3 regions of the Paenibacillus sp. PK4536 genome follow, and region 2 is predicted to be linked to each of the others. Evidence: predicted binding sites of a transcription regulator. Region 2 holds the regulator's gene; each other region holds the start of a gene.
The links. The regulator LexA, encoded in region 2, represses DNA repair genes until DNA is damaged. The targets are predictions, from matches to a motif close to CGAACATATGTTCG.

Region 1 (10,159 bases), 1.2 Mb from region 2:
ACCTCTTGCATTAATCCAAGATTCCCTAAAATTTAAACTATATTTTTTTATTTTAATGTCTATTTAGCGTCTATTCTTCCATACTTGGTAAGATAACTCTATCTTTTTGCAGCGAAGTTCCTCTGATTTTGTGATTGCGAATCAATACCGAAGGATCATTACCTAACATGCCTGCTGTCAAAATCGCACTTTCGCCAAATTTGTCACGTAATTTATCCATTACTTCATTTAACTGTTCTTTGACCGGTTGACGACTATAATCGAACAAATCCATTTGTAGAGCCGCTTCTTCTTTCGGTTGCAAATTCTGAAGAGATACACCCAGCAATCGTACAGGCGCACGATCTCCCCAATGGCGATCATACAATGCGCAAGCTTCACGATAGACTTCATCAGCGGTTTCGGTAGGAACAGCCAGCGATTTGGAGCGGGTGATCGTTTTCATATCTGGTGTACGAATCGTAATCTGAATCGTCTGTGCTATTAATTTCTGACGACGCAATCGGCGACACACCTGATCACTTAGATTGAGCATTACTCTTCTGATATCATCACGTGCTTGAATATCTGCGGGTAATGTTGTGGTATGCCCTATCGACTTACTGACTTCACGATCAATCTCAACAGGTGAATGGTCAATACCGTTAGCCGCTTGTTTGAGCCAGCTTCCCATTACACCAAATCTAGCTGTTAAGCGAGCTTCATCTGCCGCCGCCAGTTGTCCAATCGTGCGAATACCCATATCTACCAATTTGGCAGATGTTTTACCACCTACACCAAATAATTGTCCACATGGCTTATCCCACAACAACTTGGGCATATCTCGTATACGCAAAATCGAAATTCCTTTAGGCTTTTTCATATCAGAAGCCATTTTTGCCAGTAATTTATTAGGAGCAATCCCTATCGAACACGGCAAATGCAATTCGTCCCAGATCCGTTGTTGTAGCTGTTCAGCAATCTGTGGAGGTGTACCGAATTGACTTGAACCGGTGATATCTAGATAACATTCATCAATGGAGGTTGCTTGCAACATTGGCGTATAACTATAGGCAATATTCATAAATGCCATCGAGTATTGTTTATACAAATAAAAATCAGGCGAAATTAAGATCAGATTCGGGCATTTTTGTAAAGCTTCTCTAACTAACATACCTGTTTTGACGCCACGATTTCTAGCTTCATACGATGAAGTTACCACTATTCCTTTACGAAGTTCAACACTACCCGCAACAGCAGTTGGTTTTCCTTGATATTTGTCAGGTTCTTCCGCCGTATGAACAGAACAGTAAAAAGCATTCATATCCACATGCAGAATGACCCTTCCTTTGGCAGGGTAGTAATTGGCATGATGCCTCAAGTTGATCATCCTCCTTGCCTGTGTAGAGTGTACCCTGTTCCCTTTGCTCGATGATCCGAATCATTTACAATAAATATCGTATGGTTTTATTATATCGTAACTGTATCATTTAGCCTATCCTATCCCTCTAAAAATAAGTACAAACGTTCGACATTTTATTATGTATGTATTGGAGCTGAATAGAGATGAATCAATTTCAACCTTATGGATACTGAGCCAGATACTTTTGTACTAATTCATATCCTGCTACAGAAAGTGGAGGATAATCTTGTAATTCACTGATTTCAAGTATTCTGATGTAGCCGTCATTATGATATAGATGGTTAGAAACGGAGAAATATTGCAACGACGCTTGTTCAGCCGATAATGGAGCATAATCGATGATTTGCCATGTTCCTTTTGCGAGTAATTTAGAGGCGGTAACGATCATGGAGAAAGATCCTCGATAATTTGTAAATAAAAGATACTGTTGTTCCCCGTGATAGACTTCATCTTCTTGAATAGAAAGCACACCAAATGAAAATACCTTTTTAAATCGGTCATGCAGAGCACTAATCACCTGACAAATCGCAAATCGATGATCATGCATTGGAATCATAAAAATATCGCCTGCTTTATACTTTACCTTTTTAAACATCTCCTAACTCCTTTTTTCGTTTATTAATACGTCCTCTGATGGGCTCATCTCCTTATTACTTATCCTATACGAATCAAATCTTTGAACTCGTTCGTAGCTTGCTGATGCTCAGTCCGTAACAGCGCAAACTCAATCTGTTGTTCATTTCGTGCTATTTTCAAATGATAGACACCAGGTTCAAGCGTTATATACTGTCCACTGTCTCCATCTTCAGGTTCTAGATCGCCACCTGTTACATTTTCTGCTGCTCCTGCATACAATTGACCCGAAGAAACATTGATCCACAATTGTACGGCTGGTTGTTGTATATCTTCTACCTGTTGCATCGTGTATAAGCCATCTGCGCCTACATTGAGAAAAGCAACATTTCCTAAATTCACTTCTAGTAATTCATCTTCAGGAATAGACCACCAATCGGATGTATCTTCTAACCGATGTTTAAGGGCTTGAAGATCGTAAATACACAATGTAGCTGTGTCTGTAATGACTTGAATTTGGTTAGACATTGGATTGCTCCTCTCTTGGTTATACTCATTTCATAATGTGCACATCTGATCCTGATTACAATCTCATCTCTTCCAGTACTCTTATGATCATTTACAATTCAATCCACTTATCTTCGGTAGAAATAATTGTTTGGATGGTATCAATCATTCGCCGTACAGGTGCGTCATGTCGATGAAACAAACAATAAATATACACTTCGCCTTCGGCTATAGATTCAATGGCTAGCTCAGCCTGCTCCACTTGAATCTGTGCCACATGCGGCCACTCTGTATGAGAAGGATCTGTGATAACCAACCCATCGTCTACCTGCTCTATCACCATATCACCCAGATCTAACGTAACCAAATCCTGTCTTAACTGCTCCATTAACTGCTTGGCTTGCTGTTCTTTACTTATGCTATCATGTTCTATACATTGAATACCGTATTCCCAACCCACGATGACTCACCTCATAAATTTCCGAAAATAATAATCTCATCTGCCCATTCCAACTGTATCTCTAACCATGTAACCAGTGAGCGAATAAAAGCTTTGAGCTCACGATCTTTGGTCTGATAAGCTTTCATTTCGGCTAATATATTGGTCCAGAGCGCTTTGGCGATCGGATTAAATCCTGTTGTATCAAAGTATCCATATCGATCTTTGGTCACCGGATCAACAATCGGATAATGCTTTTTCAGATAAGGCATCAAATAATCAAAATCACCCGCATAAATAAAAACAGAATCGGCTTCGATCTGATTCCACTTTTCACCATAACGTGCAGGCAATAATTCATATCCTAGTAGTCCATCAGCTTTACTATGCTTATAGGTAATAGCTTTCATTGGTACATCCTCATTTCTTATGAAATGACATCTGTTTGCAATTTACTTTTCACCAGAATATGGGAACGGATACATGTACGACTTCATCCATTGTTGAGTCTGCTCGTGAGTGGACGACTTCACATAGGGTTGCTCTTGCTCTAGACGCTTCAACTTTTCCTCAACAAATGTTTCATTCATCAGAGACGATTGATTATAAAATGAAACCGAACTTTCAGCCATATCACTTGCTTTCATGATTTTATAAAGTAGACTATTCAGCGAATCACTACCTGCATACAATAGTGAATCTGTTTCTTCACAAGCAAATTTCAGATACAACATTGCTTTTTGAAAAGCAACAATCTCCGCTTGATTAACCTCTATCGTTCGCAACGGTCCATCCCGCTCATCGTCTTGCTCTATAAATGGATTCAATTTCAAACCCCTCCTACCTGCTTGGATTCAATAACGATTGATCTAACCAGAGTTCATACCAGTCCAAAAAATGTAAGCGATTGGGATTATCAAAATAATGATCTGGATATATTCCTCCATCATTGAATCGATCATCTACCCATATTTCTCCGTAACTGTTCCCTCGTACAATCAAATTAATCGATACACCGCAACCATAATTGCTAATTCTCAGCATTCCATCTGCCCATTTGGCATCATACATAGCTTCTTCATCAATCTCATCTTCTGTCTCTTCCTCAGCAGACAATAGATTCCACGATTCAGTAAACCGAAAATCAGCCGAAATATTCACCAGTCCGAATGCTTCATTTTTATCATCTAAAGATTCATAGATGCCATCTGCTAGCCGTTCTAATCCGTAATAAGGCCCTGCCCCGCCATTACCGATTTGTAACAAAAATGCTCGATAATCCGCAGGTAATACGATTTGATGTTGTTGTTCAAACGCAATGATTTCAGCTTCAGTTTGGACAGTATTTAGTCGATACTGATGATGAAAAGCACCGAATACTTGAAATGTACTATCCTGTATCCGCAATTGCTCCAACTTATCATAGATTCGTATGAGTTGAGTCTGAATCTGCTCACTCATTATGTATAATCTCCTTTCACCGATATAGACTAGCTGTGGATCGTACATTGATCCAATTGTACCCATAGATTCTGCTCATCATAACCACTAACAATACCGGTTACCGTTAATCCTACTCCGATCGGTTGTCCATTCATCTGTTCAGGCAATGTTGTTGTATCGGCAATTGCATACACATGCTCATTCAATTGAATAAGACAACCTTGCGGATAGAACATACGTAATATGCCAGTTACCGAATCACCGGGCAAGTACTGTTGTTTGTAATAATCCCACTGCTTTCGATAGGATGAGATTGCAGATTCCCATATTATTTCAAATTCAATTAGACCAATCTGTTCATCCGGTTCAAAATCAACTTCTTTCTCAGCGAGCATAAAATCAGGCGCAATCGATACTTTGGATTGACCTTCTGCTATCACAATCTGGCGATAAGCTACCCGTTGATCATCCACTTCAAAATAGTATATTTCATCTTCAAATAACGACTTGATATACTGCACAATCCATCCTCCTTATTCCAAGTACTCCATACAGTCCTGCAACGTATTTTGCATATCTTGATCTGTCGTATGACGTGAGATATTTTCAAATATAGGTAGAGCTTGCTTCAGAAGTAGATAACTGTAAACATAATAATTGAAAAAGATTTCTGAATCATATCCGCGAGGTTCTTCATTTTCCCATTCTAATTCATCATCTTGATCATCGTTATCCCAAAGATACGTTTCTTCTAATAAAAGAGGCATTGCATCCAGTGTTTGCTCTGTATCTTCCAACTGTTCGTGTTCAGAAAGAGCTTCAATTACTCCTGCATACAAATCAATCTCTGCTGCGCTGACTTCATCTGGTGATTGAAGAGATAATTCTTTTAACAAAAAGAATAGTAGCCATGGTGTGACCTGCCATAATGTCGATTGATGTTCTACGATATCGGATAGACCACTGTAATTCCTTTTGGCGATCATTTGAGGAACTTCTGTCGCTCTCCCGTAAGGCGTAGTGATCCGATTCCATGGAATATCTTGAATAGTTAATTGATCTAAAGAAACTGTCATTGGGTCTCCTCCTTTTCCGTTTGTTTTATCTGTGTATAGAATTGCAGATATTTGCGATCGAATCCTTGAAAAGCACGTGTACCACCAAATTGATAGGCTTGTTCAAACCATGTATATGCTTCGGACGTATCCCCTGTCTCATAACAGGTTATACCGACATTTATTCGGGCTGAAGTATGTCTAGGATTATCTTTTACTGCTTCTAGAGCAAGCAGTGCCCATTTATGAGCCTGTTGATAATCCTGACGATCCATATAGATACTTACTTTACATGAAGCAATCCATTCTGTGAGATCCCAGTGCGCTATAGGCTCTGGAAGCAACTCCCAAGCCTCTGTATATTTATCTAACGCTTGATCCCATTTATGATCTTCGTGAGAACGATTTCCTTGTTCTACAATAGCTACAATGTGATCGGATAACGGTTGATTATAATCTTCCAAATTAGGCATATCTATCCCCCTTTATCTCTTTACAGATATATTTCTTCAAAAGTCGTCCTCTTAAGTCTGAGGTAACCTTTCCATAGAGCTTACGATTTCAACTCTGCTTTGATGCCTCCACAGAAGAAACTACCTGACATGCCTCTTGCTGCTTCAATATCAACGACCATCAATGTTTCATCATAACGGAAATCCATCTCAGCGATTTCATTCTTTTCCATATCCGGTGCTGAAAATTCAATCTCAGTCGCTTCCAAAAAAGTAAGCTTGATCGTATGATCTGCAAAAGGTTCTGCCAATTGAACATCTAACTCCACTTTGTCTTTACCAATAGTATGATCAGTTATTACCCCATGTTCGAAGTCAGGAAAATGCCCTAATTTGGCAATAATCTCTTTACTCCCTACAATCGATACTGTCGGTGAAAATGCCAGTTGGATCACAACTTGATCGCCCCACTCTAGCGGTTCGTCTGTTGAAATATATAGCTGAATCGCATCTGCTGTTAATTCATGCACACTTGCGACTACATAATCACCAGCAGATACCATGACCACATCGTGTGGATCAAACGGTAAAGGTTGTTCTGACGTATAATAAAGGGTGAATACCTTGTTATTTTGTTCAACTTTTTGAATATGTAATTGCATGATGTACTGCCTCCTAGTAAACTAAATAAAATCAAAATTATCGTATCCCTTACATAAGTGAGGTGATATAATAATAAATTATACTAAAAAACAATGCTTTATTGACACCCCACTTCACAAATGATTAACGAAACACTAAAAAAAGCTATTCATTTTTTTGCACAAATGAAGGAGGAACTCCCCATTATGTCAAAGTCCATATCGATTTTCGACACTACGCTTCGTGACGGTACTCAAGGTGAAGGTATCAGTTTGTCCGCAGATGACAAGCTCAAAATCGCCAAAAAACTTGATGAGCTTGGTGTTCATTATATTGAAGGCGGTATTCCCGGAAGCAATGGCAAAGACATTGAGTTTTTCAAACGAGTACAGACACTTGGATTACATGCCAAAATCACAGCCTTTGGTAGTACACGTCGTAAGGGGAGTATTGCCCATCAGGATGATAATCTCAAACGCATGATCGAATCCGGTGCACAAGCCGCTACATTAGTGGGTAAGTCTTGGGATTTTCATGTGCATACAGCACTTCAGACTACACTTGAAGAAAATCTAGCGATGATTGCAGATTCAATCTCCTATTTGAAGCAACAAGGAATGGAACTCATTTTTGATGCTGAACACTTTTTCGATGGGTACAAAAACAATCCTGAATATGCAGTAGAAGTATTACGTACAGCACGCCAAGCAGGTGCAGATTGGTTAACCATGTGCGATACCAATGGTGGTACACTTCCACATGAAATTTATGAAATCGTATCCAGATTAAATCTTGAACTTGACGGCGCTCCTCTAGGAATTCATACACATAACGATTGCGAACTAGCTGTAGCTAATACATTAAGCGCTGTTCAAGCCGGAGCAAGACAGATTCAAGGCACAATGAATGGATATGGTGAGCGTTGTGGTAATGCTAACCTTTGTTCTATCCTACCTACACTGCAATTAAAAATGGATTATACCTGTATCAGTAACGAACAGATGGCTCAATTAACGAATACAGCAAGGTATGTTAGCGAAATTGCGAATGTGCATATGCCTATTAATCAGCCTTATGTTGGAAATGCTGCTTTTGCCCATAAAGGAGGTATTCACGTTTCTGCTATTTTGCGTGATTCTAGAACTTATGAGCATATCGAACCTGAGAAAATTGGTAACAAACAGCGTATTCTTGTCTCTGAATTAGCAGGACAAAGCAATATCCTTTCTAAAGCGAAAGAAATGGATCTGATCCTTGACCCTGAAAATGAAAATACCAAACAGATTATTGGTAAAATCAAAGATTTGGAGCATCAAGGATATCAATTCGAAGGTGCAGATGCTTCGCTTGAATTGTTGCTACGTGAAGCCAATGGTGAAATTAAAGAATTATTCGTTTTTGAATCGTTCAAAATGTTGGTAGAAAAAAATGCAGGTTCTGCTGTTGTATCTGAAGCTTTTGTCAAACTCAAAATCGGTGGAGACAGTATCTACACTGCTGCTGAAGGTAATGGTCCGGTGAATGCACTGGATAATGCACTTCGTAAAGCTTTGGTTGAACATTATCCGAATTTACGTGAAATGCATCTATCCGATTATAAAGTTCGTGTATTAGATGAAGCAGACGCAACCGCTTCTAAAGTCCGTGTATTGATCGAATCACAGAATCTAAGTAATACTTGGAGTACGGTCGGCGTATCTGCTAACGTTATTGAAGCCAGTTGGGAAGCATTGGTAGACAGTATCCGTTATGCTCTTATTGGACAAGCTTTGCCTGATCAGAATCTATCTAACGGCCCTTCTATTCATGGGATCGTGAACCATTAATAAGAGATTGTAAGATGTTTACGATAACTTCGCACTGTAATGCTTCATAGCGTTAGAGAGCGTGATCCACTTCTGTATCTATTAGTTATATGATGAATATCAAAAATAAGGTTCTGGATCGTATATCTTTTGGATATAGGTCGCAGAGCCTTATTTTATGAAACGTTCTACAAATACATATCTATTATAATAAAAAAAGTGACTCTCCTGATTGCATGGAGAGTCCAATAAAGAGAGGGGTAAATACAATGGCAGACCTGCTGCGCACAGATAGGGAGACTGACATCTCCATTCGTCCAACAGCCCTACAGCTACTGACCGACCATATGAGCAGTTCCCTATCCTCAGAAGTCTGCGGGGTATTGCTCGGTAGAAAAGCAGCGGGAGGTATGCGCATCGAATCCTATCGGAAGCTACGCAACGTTGCACCTGACCCGCTGCACCACTTCGTGTTTGACCCTATCGAATGGGTTCAATGTTGTTATCAAGAGACTGACTTGATCGGCATTTTTCATTCCCATCCATTGTCTGCTCCTATACCTTCTTCCACAGATCTTATTCAATTACAGCAATTTGGTGCTTTGACCCCTATTTATCTAATTGGATCATCATCTACTGCTTTATCTGATCAGCCACAATGGATAGATCGTTCATGGCTTATGATCTCAGATCAAGATCATGTACACAAAGACCATTTGTATACCTACAATACGCAATCTTTGGCTATAGCAGGTTATCAAGTGATCACGGATAATTTAGCAGATTCAACTGCCTCAGATACACCTTTGTATACATTGCAATCTTGCGCATTGAGACTGGTTTAAATCATATTAATTTCTTTGAAATCAATCTTAGAAATTACTCAAATAAGCATACAAATCTTCGAGTGTATCCACCTGTTTATGACGCATTAGACGAAGGTACTCTCCCCATAACGAAGCTGTCATTTTGGCATCTTCTAGTGCATGATGGCGAAGTGTAATCGGAATACGTGCTTCTTCCAATAATTCATCTAATCCGTAACTACCAAGTGAAGGTTTAAGCCATTTGCCGATCATCATTGTATCCAGTATCCGATGTGTTAATTGGATTTTGGATGTTTTCCATAAAGCGGCATTGAGAAATGCTTTATCATGCCCTGTACCATGAGCAATCAATACCGATCTACCGACAAAAGCCATAAAGTCATGCAACCCGTCTATTAGCGAAGGTGCACCTTCAATCATTTCCTGGGTAATACCTGTCAGCTCTGTAATATTTTCAGGAACATTGGTTTTGGCATTTACTAACGTATAAAATTGTTCATCTGTCACTTCATCGCCAATCATTTTGACCGCTCCGAAAGATAATATCTCATCTCCATGTTGAGCATGAAATCCCGTCGTCTCCAGATCGAAAACGACGGTCTCTAACTTGCTCAGTGGCATATACAATACTTCAGGGCGACGCTGTTCACGAGAAAGAGATCTTATAAAAGCCATTTGCTGTGCAGAAGGAGCACCGAATACGGAAGCAATAGCAGATGGAACACCACCACTACGCAGACTGCGCCAAAAACCATTGTTCGCTGTTTTCACTGGCTCTTTCATAAGCGTCTCCTTTCTAAAAAGCGTAATTGCCGTTGAAGTACACGATGTGCTTTTTTCACTGTTCCCAGACTATCTCGAAGCTCATGGAAAAGAGGTCTTTGTTTCCAATCTTTTTGCGGCATAAATCCAGTACCGATATACAATCCATCCACTTGCTGTACAGGTGTAGAATTACGCATACGCAGTGCTGTTAAAAAAGCTTCTTGCATCATTTCCAGTAGCGATAACGTG
Region 2 (10,159 bases):
TATAACTTGTATCAAAAGGATACCACGGTGGCCACCGTATTTTGAAAGCGCTCTATTTGATGATTAGATTTCAAAATACAACTAGAAAAGGTGATGACATTTGAAAAAGTTAGCTGTTTTATTGAGTGGAGCATTATTACTTACTGTTTTTCCTGTTACCCCTGCGCCAGCTACTGCTGCCGTACCTGCATCATTTACTGTAGATTTGGCTAATCAATATAGACCGGTGACCCATGTGGCTTCGGGTTCATTGTATGGATTAGCAGAAGAAGGTAGACCGGCTGATCATCTTATTGCTCCCACAAAGCCTAAAATGTTTACACAAATGGCTCCAAATGGAGGACAATTGCCGAATGGAGAAACAACACCTATCGGTGATGCCTTAAAAGTCGCTCTGATTGCTGAACGGAATGGAGCACAAGTGACGATACGAATGCCAGATATTTATCCAAATTTCCCTTATAAATGGGTAGGTTGGGACGATTGGTATAAGAAAGTAGATAGTATCGTAGATGCTAGATTGAAGTCAGGTGCAAAGAACATATACGGCTATGAATTATGGAATGAACCAGATGGAACATGGAATACAGCAGCCGCAGGATCATTTAATGAAGGTTGGAAAAAAACATATCTACGCGTCAAAGCTAAAGACAAAAATACTAAAATTATAGGGCCAAGTATTACTAATTATAACGAAAGTTGGCTGAGAGACTTTTTAACTTATGCACGAGATAACAATGTATTGCCAGATATTATATCCTGGCATGAATTGGGAGCACCTGAAGGAGAATATCTAGATGGACCTGCACCACAGTACATTTCGAATCATATGAAAGCTTATCGTGCTTTGGAAACAGAGCTAGGGATTAAGCATGTGCCTATTAGCATTAATGAATATGGTGTAGTTTCAGAACAAGCAGTTCCAGGCAATATGTTGCGGTATATCGCTGAATTTGAACGTTCTGATGTAGATACAGCTAATATTGCATTTTGGTTCCGTCCAGGTCGTCTCAGTAACCTAATTACAGATACAGGTGCTGCCAATGGAGCATGGTGGATGTATAAATGGTATGGTGATATGTCTGGTCAGATGGCGATGACTACACCTGCTAATCCAACAGCTTTAGATTTGGATGGTATTGCCAGTGTAGATCATACGAAGCAAGAAGCAGATGTAGTATTGGGTGGGGGAAATGGCAATCGTAATGTAGTCGTCAAAGGATTCCAAGCGCTCCCTTACTTCTCTGGTACAGCTCATGTCAAAGTAGAAAGTACACCGTGGTATGGAGTAGATACCGCAGTAAGTCAACCAACAAATGAATTTGAAGGTAACTTTACGATCAAAAATGGTCAGATCTCGGTACCCGTAAGCAATTTGAAAGAATCTTCTGCTTATCGATTGGTGATTACTCCAGGAAATCAATCTTCTATTAGCCGATATGAAGCTGAAAATGCAGATGTTCATGGAGCCAATGTATTTAATAATGTTAATGCTTCAGATAGCAAATATGTAGGTCAAATAGACAACCCAGATAGCTATGTTCAATTTAAAGTAAATGTTCCAGCAGCAGGTAATTATCGCCTGAATATTGGGTATGCCAACGGAACTCAAGCTGTATCTACGCAGCAATTAACTGTAAATAATCAAGCGAACACAACTGTTCAATATCCAACAACAGGTGGTTGGTTATCTGAAGGAAATAGTAATACAGCTCAGACTCAAATTTCTTTGCAAGCAGGAAGTAATGTATTGAAACTTAATAAAGGCACAGTAGGTTCTGCGGAGCTAGATTATATTCAATTGCAGCCTGTAGGTGATTTTAAAGTAAGAGTCGAAGCAGAAGATGCCAAAATCAATGATGCTAGAGTGGCAAGAAGTTCATTTGCTTCTAATCGCCAGTTTGTAGGAAATATAGATAATCCAAATAGTTCGGTGACTTTCTCTGTATATGCTCCAAAAGGTGGAACGTATAAGATGGAAGTAGGTTATGGTAATGGAACAACAGGCGATTCTACGCAAAATATATCTGTTAATAATCAAGCATCCACTACCATTACGTATCCAAAAACAGGAGGATGGATCGCTAATATTCCGAATATAGGAACACGCAAAGTCATCACTGTTCCTGTAACGTTGAAACAAGGCGAAAATACGATTGCATTCAATAAAGGTACAGGATATGCAGAACTGGATTATATTGAAGTTAAATAGTCTAATCTTACATTGATAAAAAACGTGCTTCCCATATTCGAATGTAGAATAAGGGTGAGCACGTTTTTGTCTGTAAGTTATATTTATTTTTTCTATAAGTTATATTTATTCTGTTAAAAGATGCTTTGGAATAGGAATATCAGGGTCTACGGTTACAGTATTCATGTAGGTATTGGTATAAGTGTCACGGAACTGAGTAGGCGTCATCCCAACATAATTTTTAAACAACTTCATCAAGTACTTTTCATCCCGAAAATGCAATTGATACGCAATCTCTTTGATCGACGCATTGCTGGTGCATAATAACTCTTTGACCAGACTTAACTTGAGTGTATTAATATAACGGATCGTACTCATTCCTAGATTTTTCTTAAATAAACGAGTTAAATGATCGGCGTTAAAACAAAATGTATCTGCTACTTTCTGTACAGTGAGATCATGATAAATATTGACTCGAATCCATTCTAAAATCTGCATAAATTTCTGATTGTATTCTTTGTGTAGAAGCTCATTATGAATAAGAGGTTGCAAGTACTTGTCAGTCAGTTCAATCATCAGTTCAGTTACTAGATAATCTACTGCGTACGTGCTGTAGTAAGAAGTATTAGACGTATCCAAAATCTGCTTCATCAAGATAATAGGTTTATCGAGATACGGTAGTGAGAAGAAATCAGGTAAGCATACATAACGATTAATCTCATTTTTCTGTTCTGTCAGTAGGGTACTAAATAGATGACTGATAAACTCATCGCCTGATTCTGTTTGAGTTAGATCACGAGGGAAGAAGTGTAGCCAGAAGAAGCTAGCCCCTGCTTTGGAAGCGGTATAACCAAAGTATTCTACGTCAGGCTTAATAAGTAATACATCGCCGTGCTTGATTTCATACTGTGTGTCTCCTACTTGAAGGTAGATCACTTCTTTTAAGCCAATAATCACTTCATAATCTTTTTCTAGCTTCATTCGTTTATGTTTCCAACCTTCATCGCTTACAAACTGCCCACATTTAAAATAAGCAAGCGGCCGTTCAATGTTTATTTTGGAGATCGGTTTTACTAACATATGTAAACACTCCTTATTCAAAAGTCAGTTTTGGATATTAAAAGTCGGATTTGTATACTTATTTCATGTGTTTGCTAAATACTTTGTACTTTGAGGGTAGTATAGCACAACTATGTATACAAATACCTAATTTTTTAAATATAATATAAAGTCGGAAATAGATACCTTTCCTACGAAATCATAAGTTTATCTTACATACGTAAGCGCTTACTATTAGAGAAGGAAATCGTTGTTATTTGATTTGACTCAGGAGGCTATATTATGGAATCTACTTCCCAATCTTCGCCAGAGCATCAGTCTACTCTTCTAGATGATAAAGTTCCTTTTCATCGTAGAATCAGTTATGCGCTCACAGATACAGGCGGTAATTTGTTGTACAGCATTATAGGTGCCTACTTACTTTATTTCTATACCGATGTGTTTGGTTTATCTGTAGGCATAGCAGGAACATTATTATTAGTTACTCGGTTAGTCGATGCGGTAGATGCTCCGCTTTGGGGCATTATCGTAGACCGAACAAAATCCAAATATGGACAAAGTCGACCTTACTTTTTGTGGTTATGTTTTCCATTTGCTGTGTTTACCATATTGACGTTTACAACGCCCAATTTGGATGGAACATCGAAAGTGATCTATGCGGCAGTCACTTATATTTTAGCAGGGATAGCCTATACCGGAATTTCAACGCCGATCACTTCTATTTTACCTAACTTAAGTAGAAATCCAGATGAACGAGTTGTTTTGAATTCGTTTCGAATGGTGGGCGGAAATGTAGGTAACTTTGCAGCCGTAACATTTACTTTACCGTTAGTGGCTTTTTTCGGAGCAGGTAATGATCAGAAAGGCTTTTTTTGGACGCTGTGTGTATTTGGAATCGTTTCTATTATTATGTTTTTGATCGCTTTTGCAGATCTTAAAGAAATAAATACAGAAAAAATCAAAACGATTCCTTTCAAATCAAGCTTTAAAGCAATGAAAGGCAACTGGCCATGGATTATTTTAGTGATTGCTAATCTATTGTTTTGGATTGCATTAACGATTCGTACATCTACACTGGTTTATTATTTTGAATACAATATTGGTCATAAAGAGTTGGTTCCTTTAATCAACGGAATTTCGATTATTCAAGTGATTGGTATGATTATGATTCCGTTTATTGTAAAGGTTTCGAATAAATATTCAACGATGATTTTTGGATTTATATTAGCAGTCTGTGGACAAGTGGTTCTCTTTTTTGCAGGGGATCATATTAGCATATTGATTGTAGGCTGGATTGTAGCTTGTATAGGTTCAGGAATTGCTTGTTCTATGCCGTTTGCTATGTTGTCAGACACAGTAGATTATGGCGAGTGGAAATCAGGTCTACGTGGAAGTGGCATATTGACAGCGATAGGTAGTGCTTTTTGTATCAAAGCAGGATCAGGACTAGGTGGATTTATTCCTACACAATTTATGTCCTCGTTTGGGTATGTACCGAATGTGGCTCAAAGTACACAATCATTATCCGGTATTCAGTTCGTCTTTATCTGGTTACCCGCTATCGTATTTGCTTTAGGTATTATTCCGATGTTATTTTACCGACGCTTTGAAAAAAATGAAGGTTATATCCGCAGACAATTATTAATTAAAGAACATCATACTAATACGTAAATACAAAATGATGGATAGGTCGATCACTATAAATACTGTACAACATGAGAGGAGACATACGATGTCTTTACAATTAAAATCACTTACGATTACCGATCCATTCTGGTCTCATTATCGAGAACTTGTACGTACAGAAATGATTCCTTACCAATGGAATGTATTGAACGATAATGCGAATATTACGATTGAAAAAGAAAGAAACGATAATAGTATTCCTTCTGAAAAAAGTCATGCGATAGAGAATTTCAAAATTGCTGCTGGATTGAAGCAAGGTCATCATTATGGTTGGGTTTTCCAAGATAGTGATGTGTACAAATGGCTTGAAGCGGTTGCTTACTCTTTATCGATTCATGCGGATACAGAGTTACAAGAATTAGCAGATGGCGTGATAGATCTGATTGCTTTAGCACAAGAGGAAGATGGATACCTCAATACGTATTTCTCAATCGAAGAACCAGAGCGTAGATTTAAAAAATTAGCAGAAAGTCATGAATTGTATTGTGCAGGTCATTTTATTGAAGCAGCTGTTGCTTATTATGAATCGACTCACAATGAAAAAGCATTAACGATCGCTTGTCGATTAGCAGACTGTATAGATGCTCATTTTGGCAAAGAAGAACATCAGATTCAAGGCTATGATGGTCATGAAGAAATAGAGCTAGCATTAACCAAACTGTATTCATTGACTGGAGAGCAACGTTATCTGGAGCTTAGCCGTTATTTTCTGTATGAGCGTGGAACGGATACAACATTTTTTGCCAGACAACAAGCAGCAGATAATGGTCACAAAGCTGTAATTGAAGGTATGAATCATCGTCCTTTGGAGTACTATCAAGCACATCAACCGATTTTAGAACAGCAGACCGCAGAAGGTCATGCCGTAAGATTAGTCTATATGTGTACTGCTATGGCAGATGTTGCTTTATTAGCAGGGGATAACGCGATGTTAGAAGCTTGTCGTCGTCTTTGGAAAAATATAATCAACAAGCGCATGTATATTACAGGAGGAATAGGATCAACAGTAGATGGAGAAGCATTTACACTCGATTATGATTTACCTAATGATACGATGTATTGTGAGACTTGTGCTTCGATCGGATTAATCTTTTTTGCCTTTAATATGCTCAAAAATGAAGCGAGATCTGAATATGCAGATGTGCTAGAACGTGCCTTATACAATACTGCTATTGGTGGTATGGCACTGGATGGTAAGCATTTCTTTTATGTCAATCCGCTAGAAGTGCATCCAGAAAGTAGCCGTCATGATCCGGGGAAAAGTCATGTGAAATTTACAAGACCAGAATGGTTCGGTTGTGCTTGTTGTCCGCCGAATCTAGCTCGCTTATTAACATCACTTCACAAATATATTTATACTGTTCAAGCAGACACAAATACGATATACACTCATTTATTTATGACCCATACAACAGAGTTAGAGATCAATGATCATCCTGTGCAATTGGAGCAAATTACTAATTTGCCATGGGAAGGTGATGTTTCTATAGTCACACAGATGAAGCAATCCACTTCGTTTACATTAGCCATTAGATTGCCATACTGGGCTGAACATTATTCTTTATTGTTAAATGGTAATCCTATAGATGCAGACCCCATCAACGGATATATACACATTGATCGAATCTGGCATAGTAATGACAAGCTAGAATTGAAGTTACCGATGGAGATTAAAGAATATACCGCTCATCCATTAGTACGGGCGGATATAGGCAAAGTTGCTATAGGTCGAGGGCCATTTATATATTGTGCAGAAGAGGTTGATAATGGAGAGCATTTGCATTTGGTTCAGTTAACGCAAGATCAGACATATGAGTATGAATTTGATGAACAATTATTAGGTGGAGTAGGCACGATTAAAGTAGAAGCTCGAAAAAGAAATATAGAACCAGAGTGGGAAGATGTATTATATGCTTCTAAAGCTCCTCAAACGTATAAGTCTACAGCGTTACGTCTAATTCCTTATTACTGCTGGGCGAACCGACAAATAGGCGAAATGCGTGTATGGCTTAATAAAGCTTAATAAACATTCAGAAAGGAGAATACACAATGAAATCCAAAATGAAAATTGATCCCCAAAAATTTGCATACACTGTGATTTCAAGTTATTCATCAGATAAAGAGAATGCAGAAGCGATTGCCAAAGATCATCTGAGCGTATTTTTGAATGCTTATTTTGTAGCAGAAAAATTCAATATATTAGAATCTCAATTAGCAGAAAAAGCAGAAAGTAAAGATTTCAAAGCATTATTAGCTAAATTAATGGATACTAAGCTTTTTGGATAAGGTAGAACAAGATATTAGTTGGAAAAATATAATAGTAAGAGGAAATAAAAGGTATTCATTCTCTCAGATTAGGTTATGATGAAAGGGTAATTTAACTTATGAGAGAGGTGAGGTTATGGGTTGGATTGAGTCTGCGGCAATACGTGCGCGAGAAGAGAAAGTAGAGAAGGAAAAAGCTCATACCTATTCTTTAGAAATCCACGAACATTTTTTGGAACACTGCGAAGATTTATGGATGAAGTTTTCTACGATTTTAGAAGAGATCCAAGAAAATTTCAAAGAAGATTGTAGTGTTCAAAAAAAAGATGGAACTCAATTAGTCATTACAATCGCTCTCGTTGTTATTACGATCAATGCCGTGAAAAAAAATCTGACTGAGCACTATCATGGAGAAGCTTATATAGAATATAGTTGCTCACACAATCCAGGAAAACCTCAACTTGCTGTAGAATCATTATATTTAAATCCAATCGATCATCCTGTGTGGATGTATAAAATGGAGCAGAATGGAAAAGAAGTAGATGTTCCTTTTAGTGAGATCGAAGCTGAAGATGTTATTAAAACGGCTCTATGGAAATATATACAATAAATATGTAATAGTAATAAACTACAAAAAAGACCACTACCGATTAAGATAGTGGTCTTTTCTTATGATACATATGATTTAGTGCAGATTACGGAACAAACCTACAACTTTACCCAAAATCGTAACATGCGTCAGACGTAGTGGCTGATACATAGGATTTTCAGGTTGTAGACGAATATGGTCTTTTTCTTTGTAAAAAGTTTTGACCGTTGCTTCATCGTCTTCTGTCATAGCGACAACAATATCGCCATTATCAGCGGTTTGTTGTTGACGTACGATCACGTAATCACCATTATAAATCCCTGCTTCAATCATACTGTCTCCAACTACAGAAAGCATAAATACTTGTCCTTCACCTGTAAAATTCTGTGGTAGAGGGAAGTAATCTTCAATATGTTCTGTAGCTGTAATCGGAACACCGGCGGTTACTTTTCCAATAATAGGAACACGAGATACCGTTTGAGCGAAAAGAATATTACTTTCAGACTCTTCTTGACCCAACAACTCGATGGCACGAGGTTTGGTCGGGTCGCGTCGAATCAGTCCTTTTTTCTCCAAACGATCCAGATGACCATGTACAGTAGAACTAGAAGCAAGACCTACAGCTTCACCAATTTCACGTACAGATGGCGGGTAACCTTTAAGTTTGACTTCATTTCGGATAAATTCCAAAATGGCCTGTTGGCGACTTGAAACTTTTGACATACCTTATCAACCCCAATGCTAGTAACGTTTGGCAAAATTATAACATAGAACTACCGTTCGTACAAACATAAGTTCTAAAATTTGTATATTTATTTGTTATTTGCTTATTTTCGTAGTCTATTCATCATCTAAATAGCATTATCTATAGTCCAAAAGTTGCGATAAAAAACACGAACGAAAGTTCGTAAAAAACTATTGAGTAAAACATATGTTCGTGTTATAGTGAATTTGAGAAAACAAGAACAAATGTTTGGAGCGTGATGACAATGTTAAAATATACTACATATCGTAGCATCCACAATCAGTCTGAAGAGGATGAACAACAGATTGATACATCAGGATCAGATATACATCATACATCAACAGGTTATTCGGAAAAACAAGCACAACAAGAAGCTATTCATGCTACACGAGCGGACAAAGATGTAGTTGTGGATGAATGGACTTACGTACCTACCGTACAGAAGATCCGTAAGCCGATTCAACCAAAAGGCAAAAAGACGTTACGTCAAAAAACACTTCATCTTATCCAAAGCACAGCGCAAAAAGTAAAATGGAAATCAGGCGGACGTTTGATGGTATGTTTTGTTTTTGCAGGCGTATTGTTATACGGTGGAGTTATTCATAATTTCGTAGTTGCAGACAAAGTAGAAGGCCCTACACAAAAAGTAGTGGTACATGCAGGGGACAGTCTATGGAGTATTGCGAAAGAATACAAATCTGTACAGACAGATACACGAGATTATATTGCTCAGATTCGTAGTGAGAATCAATTGGATTCAAGCGAAATCCAAGCAGGAGATGTGTTGGTTATTCCTTACGATTAATACACTATACTAAACTTAATATATACATGACTTATGGATACATGTATCGCAGGTAGTTTGTGTATGGGATAACGTCATCCGTTTATGAATATTGTGATCGAACGATCAATATCGTCAAAGTTTGTTGAGATCTATAGATCTTGACAAGCTTTTTTTTACATGTCAAAGTTAGTGGGGCAAAAAGCACACCGATCACATGGAGGTTAATTATGGATATCGATACACTGATTACACGCATCAATGAATTAGCTCGCAAAAAGAAAAGTTCAGGTCTTACAGCAGAAGAAACGATAGAGCGTGATGAATTACGTGCTGTTTATTTGAATAATATTCGTAGTAATTTCCGTCAACAATTAGATACAATTGAATTTGTAGAAGATACTGAACCATCGGATAACACCAAAAATAGTCAGAAATAAGAACATATAATAGCTTCAATCTACAAAAGAAAAATGAACGATAGTAAGGGTGCTCTAGCCGATCTGGAACAGAGCATCCTATTTTGCTATAGAAATTTGGGGCTTGTTCTGGCATGATAAGATAGAAGGAAGTCTTCTGCTTTTATTGTAAGGCTTACATTATCTATTAGGGGGAAACAAAGTATGTCCCGTTCCTGGGAAAGGCAAGTTCGACGTAACTCAAAGCAAGTCAATGCTACACGTAGAAAACAAGGTCAGACTTCTATCGGTGGCAAAACCAGTATTTCCGAATATACGGCATATAAAGGAAGAAATATTGTTTTTCCAGCTGCTCTAGTGATATTGGGAATTATTTATGCTGTTATGGGTATTATGTATCCAACAGCTGATGGATTTAGTG
Region 3 (10,159 bases), 150 kb from region 2:
CTATTGGTTTTATTAGTACTGGTACCGATGTTTACTTATGCGCAGATGCGTCAAGCCCAAGAAAATCGCACCAAGTTCGGTGAAGATTGGCGTGTTGAATTACAGCAAGCAATCACAGATAACCAGAACTCATTAGGTAGTGATCGTGTACCTGAAGAATGGAAAAAATACCGTCGTGTGTTTGTTCAACAGATGCAATATTATTTAGAAAATGATGTGAATCCGAATGAACCGGGTGGCGTTACATTTACTCGCGAATTTCTAGATAACTCCAGTAGCTTATTTATCCCACTGCTTATTATGACGATTGCTTCTGATCTGGTATCGGCGGAACGAACAGGCGGAACGATCAAAATGTTGCTTACAAGGCCGATTCGTAGGTGGAAAGTATTGTTAAGTAAACTCATTACGCTGACGATGTTTGTCTCGCTGATTGTCGTTTCAACCTTTATTATTTCCTACGTCATCTCAGGGGCAGCATTCGGATATAGTGGATTTAACATTCCTGTATTTACCGGATTCCAGCCGGGTGATACAGGAACCGATATGAGTAGTGTACACGCTATAGCCCAGTGGCAATTTATTTTGATGCAAATGGGATTGATCTGGTTTGTCGGTTTGACCGTCGGATTACTTGCCTTTATGGTATCTGTGTTAGTACGAAGTACCGCAGCCAGTATTGTTATTATGATGGCGGCATTGATTGCAGGTACCATTTTGACCAATATGGCGGCTTCGTGGAGCACAGCTAAATATTTATTTATGGTTAATTTGGGACTGACTAATTATTTATCAGGAAGCCCGGCACCGATTGAAGGCATGACATTACCATTCTCGCTTGGCGTATTGGCAGTATGGGCATTAGCGTCAGTTATTGTTTCGTTTGCTGTATTTACCAAAAGAGATGTGCTCAATTAAAAAGTATAGTATGATTGCCTGCTTATCTTATGAAGATCAGCAGGCAAGTTTATTTACAAAAGATCATTATAGCTAATATAATGGGAAATCGTAGAATAATGTGACAAGTGGGTTTACGAAATGAAAAGATTAGATTACACTTAAGGAATAAAAGGAACATGTGTTTGCATTATATATTTATCTGCCGAATAAATTACATTTTATGTAAATCAAAAGTGTCGACAAAATAAAAGCGTATGATATGATGGTTCGGGGTCAAGCGCGATTATTGATTTACCTATGGTATAATTTTCGACTAAGATTTATAATGCTAATCGTAGGTCAAACAGAACAAAGCAATATTTAGATTAAAGAGGGGGACCATGAATGGTCGAAAAGATCGATTCACTCACAAATTCATCCCGTGGTAATGTTAATCCGCCAGTTTCCGGGTATGATGCTGACGACATTCAGGTGCTTGAAGGGCTGGTTGCCGTACGGAAACGTCCGGGGATGTATATCGGTAGTACAAGTTCATCTGGGCTTCATCATCTCGTATGGGAGATTGTGGACAACGCAGTTGACGAGCATTTGGCAAAACATTGTTCAAAAATCGAGATTTCACTGAACAAAGATGGTTCGGTTACGGTTTTTGATAACGGACGTGGTATTCCGACAGGAATGCATAAAAGTGGAGTACCTACACCACAAGTTGTATTTACTATTTTGCATGCAGGTGGTAAATTCGGCGGTGGAGGATACAAAAAGTCCGGAGGTCTACACGGAGTTGGTGCTTCAGTAACGAATGCATTATCCGAGTGGCTAGAAGTAGAAATTTATCGTGATGGTGGTATTCACCGTCAACGTTTTGAATATTGGGTTGATAAAAAAGAAAAAGAGCATGTAGGTGAACCTGTAAGTGGTCTTGAAGTCATTGGCAAAACCAAAATTACAGGAACAAAAGTTACATTCAAACCAGATATTCGTGTGTTCCAACAAGGAATTGCATTGAATTACGATACACTTGCTGAGCGTCTGCAAGAAATTGCTTTTCTGAATTCAGGCTTAGAAATTTTACTTAAAGACGATCGTAATGATAAAGAAGATCGTTTTTATTATGAAGGCGGAGCTAGTCAATTCGTAGAGTTTTTGAATGAAGGCAAAGATGTTCTTCATGATGTGATTCATTTCAATGTCGAACGTGAAGATATCGAAGTCGAAGTAGCGATGCAGTACAATGCAGGGTATACTGAAACGCTTGCTTCATTTGTAAATTCCATCCCTACACGGGGCGGCGGTACACATGAGACAGGATTTAGAGCAGCATATACTCGTGTATTGAATGATTATGCTCGTAAAACAGCACTGATCAAAGAAAAAGATAAAAACCTCGAAGGTGGAGATTTACGAGAAGGCATGATGGCGGTTATAAGCGTCAAAATGTCAGATGTAGAGTTTGTCGGTCAGACCAAAGACCAATTGGGTAGTTCTTCCGCACGTGGAGCAGTAGATGCGGTAGTCGCTGAAAATATGCAACGCTTTCTCGAAGAAAACCCACAAGTCGCTCAAAAGCTGATCAAAAAAGCAGTTCAAGCTTCTCGTGCACGCGAAGCGGCTCGTAAAGCGCGTGATGATATGCGTACAGGACGTAAACGTAGCGAAAGTTCGAATCTGAACGGTAAGCTAAGTCCAGCGCAATCGAAAGATTTTTCCAAAAATGAACTGTTTATTGTCGAAGGAGATTCGGCAGGTGGTTCTGCGAAACAAGGACGAGATTCCAAGATTCAAGCTATTTTACCACTCAAAGGTAAACCGATGAATCCAGAGAAATCCAAACTTGCAGATGTAATGAAAAATGAAGAATATCGGGCGATTATTTCTGCTATTGGTGCAGGAGTAGGAACTGAATTTGCCATAGAAGATAGCAATTATTCCAAAATCATTATTATGACCGATGCGGATACCGATGGTGCACATATTCAAGTGTTGCTATTAACATTCTTCTATCGTTATATGAAGCAATTGATCGATAACGGTCGTATCTATATTGCTCAACCTCCGCTGTACAAGATTTCTCAACGTGCCGGCAAAAAATCGCAAGAACGTTATGTATGGACAGACGAAGAGTTGAATCAGTCGATGAAAGAGTTCGGCAAAAATGTAGATTTACAACGTTACAAAGGATTAGGTGAAATGAATCCAGATCAATTATGGGAAACAACGATGAATCCTGAAAGTCGTACATTACTTAAAGTACAGATCGAAGATGCTGCCAAAGCAGAACGTCGTGTATCTACATTAATGGGCGATAAAGTTGATCCTCGTAAACGTTGGATCGTCGAAAACGTAGACTTTACAGAATACGTGGAGTAAATAATTGTATCTGTGATATAGAAAAGTAATCTTGATGGATGATCAAACTAAATGAGCCGCTGCTTTAGTGCAGATGGAAGTGAGCATCATACCGTGCTTGGTTGGAATGGTATTCACTTCCCTCTGTACTCTGCGGCGGCTTCAAAATTATCCGGCGATAAGCTCGGAAGGTAAGGTGAACGGATGGCTATTGAAAATAACGATAAATTTTTACCAGCATTTCTAGAAGAAATCGTTGGAGACCGTTTTGGTCGCTACTCTAAATATATTATTCAAGACCGCGCGATTCCTGATGTTCGTGATGGATTGAAACCGGTACAACGTCGTATTTTGTATGCGATGTACGATTCAGGCAATACACCGGAAAAAGGATATCGCAAATCAGCTAAAACAGTCGGTGATGTGATGGGTAACTATCATCCTCATGGTGATTCATCGATCTATGATGGTATGGTACGGATGGCACAACCTTGGAAAATGAGTCATACGCTTGTCGATGGGCATGGTAACTGGGGATCGCCTGATGATGATCCAGCAGCAGCAATGCGTTATACCGAAGCTCGTTTATCTTCGATTGCGATGGAGATTTTACGTGATATTGATCGGAATACGGTTCAATTTAAAGACAACTTTGATAATACGACGCAAGAACCTGTCGTTTTACCAGCTCGTTATCCTAATTTATTAGTCAATGGCGTAAGCGGAATTTCATCAGGTTTTGCAACAGAAATTCCTTCGCACAGCCTGCGTGAAGTGATCGAAGGTTGTATTGCATTGATGGAAAAACCTGAAATGGAATTGCCTGAACTGATGAACTATATCAAAGGCCCGGATTTCCCAACAGGTGGTACGATTATGGGTGGAGACGGGATTCGTGATGCCTATTCTACAGGCAAAGGGCGTATCTACATACGTTCTAAAACAGAAATTGAAACACTACGCGGCGGTAAACAGCAAATTGTGATTACCGAAATCCCTTATCAAGTGGTAAAAGTACGTCTTGTCACAGCGATGGAAAATATCCGTTTGGAGAAAAAAGTAGAAGGTATTGCTGAAGTACGTGATGAGAGCGGACGTGATGGACTACGGATCGTGATCGAGCTTAAAAAAGATGCAGATGCGCAAGGCATTCTAGCGTATTTGCTCAAAAAAACGGATCTACAAGTGACCTATAACTTCAATATGGTAGCTATCGTTAACAAAGCGCCTCAACAAATGGGAATAAAAAGTATTCTGGAAGCGTATATTGCGCATCAACGTGAAGTGGTTACCCGTCGTACACAACATGATCTGGATAAAGTAGAAGATCGTGCTCATGTACTTGAAGGTCTAGCTAAAGCACTCAATGTACTAGATGAAGTCATTGCAGCGATTAAAGCGTCTAAAAACCGCCAAGATGCACAAAATAATTTGCAATGGATGTTTGGCCTCACTGAGCGCCAAGCCGATGCGATTCTAACCTTACAATTGTACCGCATTACTAATTTAGAAATTAATCAAGTTGAAAAAGAACTAAACGATATTCAGAAGAAAATCACCAATTTCCGTGCTATTCTTGGTAGCGATAAAAAGCTAGTCGGATTGATCAAAAAAGAATTGATGGAAATTCATGATAAACATGGTATTAGTCGTCGTTCTATTATTCAAGATGAAGTTGAAGAGTTGAAAGTTAATCTGGAAGTCATGATTAACTCGGAAGATGTGCTAGTGAGTCTTTCTAATGACGGTTACATTAAACGTACGAATATGATGTCTTTCAATCGCTCGGGCGGAGAACGTAGTGGATCAGGTGCCAAAGAAGATGATTATATTCGCGAAGTGATGAATGTAAATACACTAGATAATCTACTTGTCTTTACACAGCGGGGACAATACTTCTTACTGCCTGTTCACCAGATTCCTGATTTCAAATGGAAAGAAACAGGAAAAGCGATTGTTAATATTATCCCGATGACTCGTGAAGATCGAATTGTGGCGATGGTTCCTGTTCGTAATTTTGAAGAAGAACAAGCCGATCTGATCTTTGTGACCAAGCGAGGACAAGTGAAGCGAACAGAGATCAAAGAGTATGCGACCAAACGTTCAGGAGCAGTAGCCGCTTGTAAGCTTGGAGAAGGAGATGAAGTTATCTCTGTAACCCGTTCAGGTCAAGCTAGAGATTTGATGTTAATTACTAAAGACGGTATGAGTATTCGCTTCCGGGCAGAAGAAGTCAATCCAATGGGTCGGGTTGCTACAGGTGTACGTGGAATTCAACTGGTTGGAGAAGATGAAGTCGCCGCAGTCCTATGGGTAGATGGAGAAGACGGACAATTGATGGTCATTACCGATCTTGGATATGCCAAACGTACTTCATTATTGCAATACCAGACTCAAAGCCGTGGTGGTAAAGGATTATCTACCTTTGAGTTCAAAGAAGGTAAACGATCTAAACCAAATGGTAATCGTATTATTGGTGCTTTTATCTGTGAAGAACATCGCTCATTTATGGCTATTTTACCTCCAAATCGTATGATCGGATTTAATAGCAAAGCCGCACTTCAAACCGATGAACGTAGACATATCGGTAAGCAAATTGTTGAAATGGATAAGGCAGATACGATTATTGGTATCATAGAAGATTTATCTTCTAATGGATCAGTCTGACTTTGAGTAAAAATAAAATAATGGTATAAAAAACTTCTCTTTCTATCTACAGATAGTCAGAGAAGTTTTACATAATAATCGGTTAACAACCGTATAGATCATAAAATATAGGATTACTTTAACCATAGAGTAGTAAGAACGATTTGTTTTTAATGCTGTTATTAAGTAAATTTTGATATTTTGTTTTGAATATTAGATAGTCGATAGTTGGTTTTAAAGTCGCTCATTATACTTTTTTAGAATGAATAATCACCTTATTCTCACAAATTTAAGCTCTACAAAACGTACTTTATATTTATTTTATACTATTGATAATCTTTTAATTTTTTTATATTTGTTAGTATATAAACGTAAACTACCTTCACACACCAAGCGGAGAGAATAGATGATTCTGAAAGAGCGAAGCGCTCGCCTTTAAGAACGGATATTTACTGCTATAAGCAGTGATTCAAAATATCCGTTCTTAACAGCGACGAGAAGAATATCTATTTTCGAAGCGGATTTTACACTAAACCACCAGCACAAATCCTTAAGCTAATTCTCTTCTAAATTCGTTTTCTAATATCAATGAAAAAAGCTTTCCCATTACCTTGTAATCAAGGAACGGAAAAGCTTTTTTGCATCTTATTTATAAAACACAAGTAAATATTTCATACATCATCTCGCTCTTATACCACTTACTTTAACTTCGTTTGCTCCAATTCAAGCTCTAAACGTTCCTTCAATTGCTCATAGATATCACTCGACCATTCGATCCACGGCTTAGTCTGCGGAGGAAGCGAGATCATAGAGATCATGCGACCGCCGACAGGATGAGGAATAGCCGTTAATACAGACCATAAGGCTAATTGCTCACCACGACGGTTCACTTCAGCACCATACTTTTGATCTCCGAATAACGGATAACCTGCATGAGACATTTGAATCCGAATCTGGTGAGAACGTCCGGTATGCAAATGAATCAGGACTAGTGCTAGATTCAAATCCTCATTTTGAGCTAGTACTTCGTAATCGAGTACTGCTTCTTTACCACCCGTAGTACCTGGAGGAACTACGGAACCTGTATTGGTGCGTGCATTTTTAAGAAGTACGTCTTTAAGTGTTGCTTTAGTAACAGTAGGAATACCACGCACGACTGCTACATAGCGCTTCACCATCGTACGACTACGTACAGATTCAGACAAGCGAGAAGCAGCTTTGGATGTTTTGGCAAATACCATCGCTCCGCCAACCGGACGATCCAAACGGTGGATCAATCCTAGATATACATTGCCTGTTTTATTGTAACGTTCTTTCAAGTCTTCTTTGATCAAAGTCAACATATCTGGATCGCCTGTTGGATCTTCTTGGGAAGGAATATTGACAGGCTTAACAACTCCAATAATATGGTTGTCTTCATATAACACAGGAATCGGCGCTCTACCTTTAGTATTTGAATGTGGTTCCATTGTTATGCCTCAGCTTTCCCAGCGTCCAAGAATACCGCATGGCAGATTCAGACCCGAGTTCGTGATAGGTAGACCAATTTCGCCAGAAGAAAGGGTACCACCGTAACGTTGTTGCATCGTCATATTCAAAATATTAGACAATACCGTCGGTGCAATCCCTGTTGTATACGAGTTGATCAGCATAAATAATGGGTTATCCGACATAATCGACAAGCAAGACTCTAAGAAAGGATACAGACTGGATTCAAGTTTCCACATTTCGCCACCGGGTCCGCGTCCATACGAAGGAGGGTCCATAATGATCGCATCGTATTTGTTACCACGACGTTGCTCACGTTGAACAAATTTGAACACATCATCTGTAATAAAGCGTACCGGACGATCGCCAATCCCTGATAATTGATGATTGTCTTTAGCCCACTGTACCATTCCTTTTGCCGCATCAACGTGTACCACATCAGCGCCAGCATAAGAAGCAGCTGTTGTTGCTCCACCTGTGTACGCAAATAAGTTCAAGACGGTGATCGGACGGCCAGCATTTTTGATTTTGTCCATCATCCAGCTCCAGTTCGCTGCTTGTTCAGGGAATAGACCGGTATGTTTGAAATTAGTAGGTTTGATATGGAAATTCAAATCGCCATAACGAATATTCCAGCGTTCTGGAATTTTGCGTTTCCATTCCCATTCACCACCACCTGAAGCACTGCGGTGATAATGACCGTGTACTTGATTCCAGCGTGGGTCTCTATCTGCGGATTGAAGAGGCCAGATAATCTGTGGATCTGGGCGACGTAACAAGATTTCTCCCCAACGCTCCAGACGCTCACCTGCGCCCGTATCAATTAATTCATAATCTTTCCATTGATCAGCAATATACATGTAATAATCCATCCTTATATTTTATTTCTCGATAGATATTGTAGAGTACAATCATCTATATACAGAGTAGCCTAAAAAGCCATCTTTATCAGTTTACCGCATTTCATTGTATAACAATAGATGAAAGGAAGCTATATTTGATTTAATAAGCAAAAAAAGAAAAATCGTTATATAAACGATTTTTTTTCCTTTTTATTGAACACTATGACCGTTGATGCTACGTATAAGATCCAAAATATTATTAAAATGAATGTTACTCAGTTGCTCAATCCATTCATCTATAGAATAATGTTCTGGTTCTTTGATCCATAAAGAGATCGCACCGACTAAGCCTGAAACCATATATTCAAGGCTAATCTGTATCTTGAGATTATCGGGAGGAGTATCAAGACCAGAGAGAATAATTTGTTTGAAATGGTCTTTAAGATAACTAGAAAAGCTAGGCTCAATCTCATGAGTTAACATCGTTCTAAAGAAAACGACATGTTCTTCTAGGATAAGAAATAGACTTTTTAACGCAATCACCATAAATGAAGGATCTTCATTTTGAACATCCTCAGTATACTCAGGTAAGCAAATATTCAATAGATCGATATGTTCTATACATAATTTCTCCATCAAATCAGGTTTATCTATATAGTGCAAATAAAAAGTGTTTCGATTAATAATCGCTTGATCTGCAATATCTTGTATTGTGATACGATCATATCCTTTAGTTTGAATTAAAGTCAGAAAAGAATCTTTGATCGCTTTTCTTGTTTTAACAATACGTAAATCAATTTTAGGTTTGTTCATTCTAAATTCCTTTCTTCAAGATAATAAGCAGATTCAATACATTTGCTTATTAAATGTTAAATTGATGAATATCCACCATTGAATGCATTAAGCTTAAATTCTACAATAAAAACCATTACATGAATACAATATATGGATGGATAGAGGAGAATAGCAATGAAAACATTAGTTATTATTGGAGCAGGAAAAGGTTTGGGATTGTCATTAGCCAAACGATTTGGTAAGGCAGGATTTCAAATAGCTTTGGTCTCGCGCAATGCTATCAAGCTGCAAGAAATGATAAACGTATTAAAAGAAAATCATATAGAAGCTTCTTATTTTATAGCAGATGTATATCAAGCAGACCAAATGACAGAGGCACTTGCTAACATTAAAAACAAATACGGTTCGATTGATGTGTTGGAATTTAGTCCTACTGCTGGAAAGTATCCACCTACTTCTGTATTGGAATTAACAGCAGAGAATATCAAAGACCTATATGAAGGATATATTTTCAGTGCTATTCATGTGGTGAATACAGTAGTACAAGATATGCTTGCACGCAAAGAAGGAGCTTTACTTTTTACTACAGGATTATCAGCATTATACCCTGTGCCTATGATGGGAAATGTCGGTATTATTATGGCAGGTTTGCGAAATTATATCACTAATCTGCATACTGAATTGTCACCTAAAGGCATTTTTGTAGGTCATCGATCGTTAGGTTTATTTATCAAAGAATCAGGTAATGGCACAGTGAATGATCCAGATATAATTGCAGATATGTGGTATCAGGCTTATACAGACCAAGCAGTATGGGAAGAAGAGTATCCAAAAGGAGTTACGCCAGCAACCATACAGTATTAAAGCACGACAGAATTAAGTAATATTTTCGAATCTACAAAAATGCTGAATTCAAATGTATACACTAAAGAAGTCACTTAATAAGCGGCTTTTTTATTTGTGTAAAAGAAACTAAGTTGAAAATATAATCGATATCAAACACACTCGAAAAGAAATAAACTAAAAATTTAAAATTCGTTGTTGACAATGAGAATCATTATCAAGTATGATCAATCCATGGAAAACACATATGCGGGAGGATTACAATGTCTAAAATATTAGTGGTGTTCGCCAGCATG

Region 1: a site for LexA is predicted at 1,497-1,510, ahead of PO903_RS13245 (DNA polymerase IV). Genes of this name have one in related genera too.
Region 3: a site for LexA is predicted at 1,072-1,085, ahead of parE (DNA topoisomerase IV subunit B). Genes of this name have one in related genera too.

The regions. Positions count from the first base shown of each region.
Region 1 is NZ_CP126313.1:2,938,017-2,948,175, reverse strand. It holds gene PO903_RS13245 (DNA polymerase IV) at 71-1,360, opposite strand; gene PO903_RS13240 (immunity 26/phosphotriesterase HocA family protein) at 1,563-1,997, opposite strand; gene PO903_RS13235 (DUF6386 family protein) at 2,057-2,503, opposite strand; gene PO903_RS13230 (hypothetical protein) at 2,595-2,942, opposite strand; gene PO903_RS13225 (hypothetical protein) at 2,954-3,331, opposite strand; gene PO903_RS13220 (hypothetical protein) at 3,374-3,748, opposite strand; gene PO903_RS13215 (SMI1/KNR4 family protein) at 3,762-4,382, opposite strand; gene PO903_RS13210 (hypothetical protein) at 4,412-4,885, opposite strand; gene PO903_RS13205 (hypothetical protein) at 4,898-5,440, opposite strand; gene PO903_RS13200 (tetratricopeptide repeat protein) at 5,437-5,892, opposite strand; gene PO903_RS13195 (Imm50 family immunity protein) at 5,973-6,533, opposite strand; gene cimA (citramalate synthase) at 6,720-8,339, shown strand; gene PO903_RS13185 (M67 family metallopeptidase) at 8,588-9,163, shown strand; gene PO903_RS13180 (exonuclease domain-containing protein) at 9,191-9,928, opposite strand; gene PO903_RS13175 (DUF294 nucleotidyltransferase-like domain-containing protein) at 9,925-10,159, opposite strand, start outside.
Region 2 is NZ_CP126313.1:4,117,215-4,127,373, reverse strand. It holds gene PO903_RS18260 (CBM35 domain-containing protein) at 101-2,212, shown strand; gene PO903_RS18255 (AraC family transcriptional regulator) at 2,318-3,271, opposite strand; gene PO903_RS18250 (glycoside-pentoside-hexuronide (GPH):cation symporter) at 3,533-4,921, shown strand; gene PO903_RS18245 (glycoside hydrolase family 127 protein) at 4,983-6,959, shown strand; gene PO903_RS18240 (hypothetical protein) at 6,986-7,222, shown strand; gene PO903_RS18235 (hypothetical protein) at 7,338-7,811, shown strand; gene lexA (transcriptional repressor LexA) at 7,887-8,513, opposite strand; gene yneA (cell division suppressor protein YneA) at 8,780-9,340, shown strand; gene PO903_RS18220 (DUF896 domain-containing protein) at 9,550-9,759, shown strand; gene PO903_RS18215 (hypothetical protein) at 9,943-10,159, shown strand, end outside.
Region 3 is NZ_CP126313.1:4,269,971-4,280,129, reverse strand. It holds gene PO903_RS18985 (ABC transporter permease) at 1-918, shown strand, start outside; gene parE (DNA topoisomerase IV subunit B) at 1,285-3,270, shown strand; gene PO903_RS18975 (hypothetical protein) at 3,322-3,444, shown strand; gene gyrA (DNA gyrase subunit A) at 3,454-5,916, shown strand; gene PO903_RS18965 (RluA family pseudouridine synthase) at 6,594-7,364, opposite strand; gene PO903_RS18960 (class I SAM-dependent methyltransferase) at 7,374-8,243, opposite strand; gene PO903_RS18955 (TetR/AcrR family transcriptional regulator) at 8,436-9,038, opposite strand; gene PO903_RS18950 (SDR family NAD(P)-dependent oxidoreductase) at 9,195-9,884, shown strand; gene PO903_RS18945 (flavodoxin) at 10,127-10,159, shown strand, end outside.